DNA from 2 places in the Rhodococcus sp. PBTS 1 genome. Region 2 is predicted to be linked to the other one. Evidence: predicted binding sites of a transcription regulator. Region 2 holds the regulator's gene; the other holds the start of a gene.
The links. Region 2 encodes HspR, which represses chaperone genes until heat shock. Its sites were predicted from a motif close to ANNTGAGTNNNNNNNACTCANNT; they were not measured.
Positions count from the first base shown of each region.

Region 1 (3,408 bases), 200 kb from region 2:
GCACGGAGTCGATGGCGTTCTTCTCGTTCTGCCACCGGGTGCTGAGCTCGGCCAGCTTCTCCTTGCTGTCGGCGAGTTCCGCGCGCAGCTTCTCGAGCCGCGAGCGGGACGCGTCGTCGGTCTCCTTGGCCAGCGCCATCTCCTCGATCTCGAGCCGCCGCACGACGCGCTCGATCTCGTCGATCTCCACCGGCCGGGAGTCGATCTCCATGCGCAGCCGCGACGCGGCCTCGTCGACCAGGTCGATGGCCTTGTCCGGCAGGAAGCGCGAGGTGATGTACCGGTCGGACAGCGTGGCCGCCGCGACCAGCGCGGAGTCGGTGATGCGCACGCCGTGGTGCACCTCGTACCGCTCCTTCAGGCCACGCAGGATGCCGACGGCGTCCTCGACCGACGGCTCCCCGACCACCACCTGTTGGAATCGCCGCTCCAGGGCGGCGTCCTTCTCGATGTACTTGCGGTACTCGTCGAGCGTGGTCGCGCCGACCAGCCGCAGCTCACCGCGGGCGAGCATCGGCTTGATCATGTTGCCGGCGTCCATCGCGGACTCACCGGTGGCGCCCGCGCCGACGATGGTGTGCAGCTCGTCGATGAACGTGATCACCTGGCCGGCGGAGTTCTTGATGTCGTCGAGCACGGCCTTGAGCCGCTCCTCGAACTCGCCGCGGTACTTCGCGCCCGCGACCATCGATCCGAGGTCGAGCGACACCACGGTCTTGCCGCGCAGGCTCTCCGGGACGTCGCCGGCGACGATGCGCTGGGCGAGGCCTTCGACGATGGCCGTCTTGCCGACGCCCGGCTCACCGATGAGCACCGGGTTGTTCTTCGTGCGGCGGCTGAGCACCTGCACGACGCGGCGAATCTCGGTGTCGCGCCCGATGACCGGGTCGAGCTTGCCGCTGCGCGCAGCCTCGGTGAGGTCGGTCGAGTACTTCTCGAGCGCCTGGTACGTGCCCTCCGGATCGGGGCTGGTCACGCGGGCACTGCCGCGCACCGCGGTGAACGCGTCCCGGAGCGCCTCTTCCGTGGCTCCCTGGTTCCGCAACAGCCGGGCGACGTCGGATTCCGCGCTCGACAGTCCGACCACGAGATGCTCGGTGGAGACGTACTCGTCGTCGAGTTCGGTGGCAAGGTGCTGCGCCGCGGTGATCGCCGCGAGGGCCTCGCGGCCGAGCTGCGGCTGCGTGGTGGAGCCGGTGGCCGTGGGCAGGCGATCGACCAGCGTCTGCGCTTCCTTGCGCACGACGCCGGGATCGACCCCGACGGCCTTCAGCAACGGACCGGCGATGCCGTCCGTCTGGTCGAGCAGGGCCACGAGCAGGTGAGCCGGGCGGATGTCCGGGTTACCCGCTGCGGAGGCCGACTGCAGGGCAGCGGTGAGTGCCGCCTGGGTCTTGGTGGTGGGAGTGAACGAGTCCACCGGTCACCTTCCTTCGTGTCGTGTTCCGTCGACGGGAACAACACTACCGCACCTGAGTCCATTCCACTCAACTTTCCTGCCGTCGCTCCGCGCAGGTGGTGCATCCGCGCACGTGGTGGCCCGCGAGACCGGCGCCCGATAGCATCGTGGTTCGCCACATCCGTAACATTCGGCCACCGTCGGGGGGGTACTCCATGCTCGACGCCCGCGCGCTCGCGGCCGTGCGCGGCGGGCTGTCCGGCGTCCTCGACGACGAGCAGCGGCGCGACGCCGTCGCCCGCTCCTTCTACGCCCGCCTGTTCGCCGAGTACCCCGACTTCCGGGCCTTCTTCCCCGCCGGCATGGACCAGCAGCGACACCGACTGATGCGCGCGATCGCCCACGTCGTCGACCACGTCGAGGACGAGGCGTTCGTCCCGTTCCTCCACCAGCTCGGCCGCGACCACCGCAAACACGGCCTGACCGGGGCGCACTTCCTGGCCGCGTCGAACGCCCTCGCCGCCGCCGTGCGCGAGAACGCCGACACCTGGAATCCCGAGATCGACGCCGCGTGGCGACGCGTGGTGTCGGCCGTGTGCAACGCGATGGCGGTGGGGGCGGACTCGGAAGAACTGCCCCCGTACTGGAGTGCGACCGTCGTCGAACATCACCGCGTACTCGACGATCTCGCGATCGTGCGACTCGAGACCGACGGCGACATTCCCTTCGAGGCGGGGCAGTACCTCAGCGTCCAGATCCCGCAGCGCCCCCGACTGTGGCGGTACCTCTCGCCCGCCATCGCCCCGAACACCTACCGCGGCATCGAGTTCCACGTCCGTCGCGTCTCCGCCGGCTGGGTCAGCCCCGCCGTGGTCTCGGAGACGACGGTGGGCGACCGCTGGTTGCTCGGACCACCGCTCGGCGGCCTGTCCGTCGACACGTCACCGGGCGCCGAGGACGTGCTCATGATCGCGAGCGGCACGGGCGTCGCCCCGCTCCGCGCCCAGCTGATGGCGCTGGCGATGCGGAGCAGCCCACCACGGGTCCACCTCTTCGTCGGCGGCGCCCACCCCAGCGACCTCTACGACCTGGACACCCTGCTGGCCCTGTCCCGCACCAATCCGTGGCTCACGGTCGTCCCCGTGGTCGAGAACACCGAGGAACCGTGGTGGCGCCCACCGACCGGCCGCGAACTTCCCCTCGGCGTCCACCGCATGCTCGTGGGCAAGGTGGGGCCCGTGGTCACCCGCTTCGGCTCGTGGGCCGATCGGCAGATCCAGGTCTGCGGGTCACCGTCGATGGTGCGCAGCACTCTCTACGCACTGCGGAAGGCCGGGACGCCGATGACGAACGTCCAGCACGATCCCCTGGGGTACTAGTCGGTCCGTCTAGGCCGTCGCGGCGCTGTGGGCCAGGCGACGGAGCGGGGGCTCGGTCTTCGGCGGCTGTCGGCGCGGCGGCAATGTCGCGAGCAGCCGACGGGTCGATGCCGTGACCTCCGCCACGGCAGCCTCGAACGGCTCACGGTTGGCCTCGGACAGGGTGCGCAGTCCGCTGACCTTCCGCACGTACTGCCGCGCCGCGGCTTCGATCTCGTCCTCCGTCGCCGCCGGTTCGAGTCCGCGCAGCTCGGTGATGTTCCTGCACATGCTCTCGACGGTAGACCCGCGGCCGCTCGGAGGGAACACCCGAGAATCAGCGAATCACCCGATTTCCGTTCGATTCCGCCGCGAACCGCCCTGCGGTCGAATTCCCGACACTTCGTCCGGCAATTCGGTATTTCTCCCGATTCTCGCGGTCGAAATACGGGCGACGACGCTGCCGTGTGGCTCGTTCAGCCTATTGCGCGATTGTCCTGAATACTCTCCGCGAGCATCCGCTCCGTCACACTCTCCGCGACCATCCGCTCCGGCGCCGACATTCCGCCCCAGACGCCGTACGGCTCGCCCGCGGTCACGGCGTACTCGCGGCATCGCTGCAGCACGGGGCACTGCGCGCACACGCGCTTG
Region 1 covers NZ_CP015219.1:3,465,232-3,468,639, forward strand. The annotation lists gene clpB (ATP-dependent chaperone ClpB) at 1-1,420, opposite strand, end outside; gene A3Q40_RS15805 (globin domain-containing protein) at 1,615-2,778, shown strand; gene A3Q40_RS15810 (DUF2277 domain-containing protein) at 2,788-3,048, opposite strand; gene A3Q40_RS15815 (WhiB family transcriptional regulator) at 3,234-3,408, opposite strand, start outside.
Region 1: clpB (ATP-dependent chaperone ClpB) is a predicted target of HspR. The motif match lies at 1,471-1,493, and genes of this name have one in related genera.

Region 2 (3,408 bases):
GCCGAGGGCGACGGGTTCGACCCCGCGGTCCACGAGGCCGTGCAGCACGAGGGCGACGGCAGCAACCCGGTGATCGGCAGCGTGTTCCGCAAGGGATACACGGCCGGGGATCGGGTGCTGCGGACGGCCATGGTGGCCGTCGTGGACGGCCCGACCGGAACCGAATCGGCCACCGACGGCCCGAATTCGGCCTAGGTTCACGACGAGCCGCATGATCGACACGAGAGGAGGAGACGACCGGTGAGCCAACGGGAGTGGATCGAGAAGGACTTCTACAAGGAGCTGGGCGTCTCCTCCTCCGCGTCGCAGGACGAGATCAAGAAGGCGTACCGCAAGCTGGCGCGCGACAATCACCCGGACTCCAACCCGGGCAACGCGACCGCCGAGGCCAAGTTCAAGGCCGTCAGCGAGGCCAACGCGGTGCTGTCGGATCCGGCCAAGCGCAAGGAGTACGACGAGGCCCGATCCCTGTTCGCCAGTGGCGGTTTCGGCCGCGGCGGGTTCTCGCCCGGCGGCGGAACCAACTTCGGCGGCGGAGGATCGGCGGGCGGTTTCGACGTCGGCGACCTGTTCGGCGGCGGCGCCGGGGGAGCCGATCTCGGCGACATCTTCGGCGGCCTGTTCAACCGCGGTGGCCAGTCGAGGACCTCGGCGGCGTCGCGGCCCCGCAAGGGTAGCGACCTCACGGCCGACGTCACCCTGAGCTTCCGCGACGCGGCGACCGGAACGTCGGTGCCGCTGTCCATCACCAGCCCGTCGTCGTGCACGACGTGCCACGGCAGCGGCGCCAAGCCGGGCACCAGCCCGCGGGTCTGCCCGCGGTGCAACGGATCCGGTGTCGTCAGCCGCAACCAGGGCGCGTTCGGCTTCAGCGAGCCGTGCGACGACTGCCGCGGGACCGGTTCGATCATCGACGACCCGTGTGCCGACTGCCGGGGAACGGGCGTGCAGAACCGCACCCGCTCGGTGACCGTGCGGGTACCGGCGGGCGTGGCGGACGGTCAGCGGGTCCGTGTGGCCGGCCGCGGCGAGGCGGGACTACGCGGAGCGGGTGCCGGCGATCTGCTGGTCACCGTCCACGTGACGCCGGACCGCGTGTTCGGCCGCAGCGGAGACGACCTGACGCTGGTGATCCCGGTGTCCTACAGCGAGTTGGTGCTCGGTACCACGCTGTCCGTCCCGACGCTCGACGGTCGGGTGGGGCTGAAGGTCCCGGCCGGCACGGCGGACGGCCGCACGTTCCGAGTGAAGGGCCGGGGGATCGCGAAGAAGTCGACGACGGGTGACCTGCTGGTCACCGTGAAGGTGGCGGTGCCGTCCGAGTTGGACGATGCTGCCCGAGAAGCACTGGAGCACTACGCCGAGGCCGAGCGGGCGGGCGGATTCGATCCCCGCGCCGGGTGGCCCGGCGCCTGACCACAGCGGACCGAGAAGGAGAGGGGCGAGGGTGATGGCGGACGACGCGAGCACGAGCCGCGCTGCTCGGGGGGTGCGTGCCGACGGTGGCCCGGCCGATGCGGCGGCCGATCCCGACGCCCGGATCTTCGTCATCTCGGTGGCCGCGGAACTGGCCGGAATGCACGCGCAGACGCTGCGCACGTACGACCGCCTCGGGCTGGTGACACCGCACCGCACCACCGGGGGCGGGCGCCGGTACTCGCCGCGCGACGTCGCGCTCCTCCGCGAGGTGCAGCGGCTCTCGCAGGACGAGGGCGTCAACCTCGCCGGGATCAAGCGCATCATCGAGCTGACCAATCAGGTCGAGGCGCTGCAGTCGCGGATCAGCGAGATGGCGGCCGAGTTGGCCCAGCTGCACGCGGGTATGCGGCGGGATCTCGTTCCCGTGCAACGGAGCAACGCGCTCGTCGTCTGGCAGCCCCGCTCACGCAAGCAGTAGCAACCCGAGCACCAGCGACTCTCAACCCCGTCGGATGTTCTCCGGCGGGGTTCCCGTCGTCTCCAGCGCCCGTACGGTGAACGACGCCATCGCGGGCGATCCGCACACCAGCACACGCTGATTCGGATAGGGCCCCCGTCGCGCCGCGGCTTCGCCCACCCGGCCGGGCAGGAGGCGATCCGGGCCGTACGTCGCGTCGGGCATCGCCAGCAGCCGGTTCTCCTCCGCGGCGTCGAACCACGGGTCCCGATGCGGCGGGTTCTCGGGCCGCTCCGCCACGGGAAGCACGGTCAGCCAGGGGTATTCACGGGCCATGAGCCACACCATGTCGGCGGCGTAGTGGTCGCGCGGTGAGCGGCCGCCCATGAAGAGGCGCACCCGCGGCGGCGTGCGACGCCGGGCGAGGTCCCGCAGAATCGCCAGCATCGGAGCCAAGCCCGTTCCCCCGCTGATCATCACGACGTCGTCGTCGGACGGGTCGACCCGCAGGTCGCCGGCGGGAGCGTCGAGAGTCCACACGTCGCCCTCGCGCGTGTCCGTGACGATGCTGCCGCTGACCCACCCGCCGGGGACGGCGCGGACGTGGAACTCGTACTTGCCGTCGCGGGACGGCGGCATCGCCGGTGAGTACCGCCGGACGCCGCGGGGAGCGGCGGGCACCGTGACGGCGAGCGACTGGCCCGGCTCGAAGGGGATCATGTCTCCCACGAGCCGGACCACCACCAGGTCCTCGCGAAGCCGGTAGGTCTGGACCACCTGGGCGGTCGCCGCCCCCGGAACGTCGACGGGGGACGCCATCAGACGGTGGCCTGGCCGATCTCGCGGTTGGAGACCATCTGGGTCGGGGCGGTGTCCTCGCCGGTGCGGTCGAGGGCGGCGAGGAAGGAGCGGGCCCACCGATCGACGTCGTGGGCGAGGACCTGACGACGCATCGCGCGCATGTGCCGACGACCGTCCTCGGGGTCCTGCTCGATGGCGGCCATCATGGCGTCGGCGACGTTGTCCAGATCGTGCGGGTTGCACTGGTACGCCTGACGCAGTTCCGCTGCGGCGCCGGTGAATTCGCTGAGCACCAGTGCTCCGCCGAGGTCGCTGCGGCAGGCGACGTACTCCTTGGCCACCAGGTTCATGCCGTCGCGGATCGGGGTGACCAGCATGACGTCGGCGGCGACGTAGTAGGCGATGAGTTCGTCGCGAGGAATCGGCCGGTGGAGGTAATGCACCACGGGATGTCCGACGCGGCCGAACTCGCCGTTGATGCGGCCGACCTTGCTCTCGATCTCCCCGCGCATGTGCCGGTAACTCTCCACCCGTTCACGGCTGGGGGTGGCCACCTGGATCATGACGACGTCTTCGGGATCGACCTTCTCGGAGAGCAACAGTTCGTGGAACGCGCCCAGCCGGACGTCGATGCCCTTGGTGTAGTCGAGGCGGTCGACGCCGAGCATGATGACCTTCGGATCGCCCAGCTCGGCACGGATCTCGCGGGCGCGGTCGCGAATCGACTTCCG
Region 2 covers NZ_CP015219.1:3,261,772-3,265,179, reverse strand. The annotation lists gene grpE (nucleotide exchange factor GrpE) at 1-195, shown strand, start outside; gene dnaJ (molecular chaperone DnaJ) at 241-1,416, shown strand; gene A3Q40_RS14900 (heat shock protein transcriptional repressor HspR) at 1,451-1,897, shown strand; gene A3Q40_RS14895 (FAD-binding oxidoreductase) at 1,919-2,695, opposite strand; gene A3Q40_RS14890 (alpha,alpha-trehalose-phosphate synthase (UDP-forming)) at 2,695-3,408, opposite strand, start outside.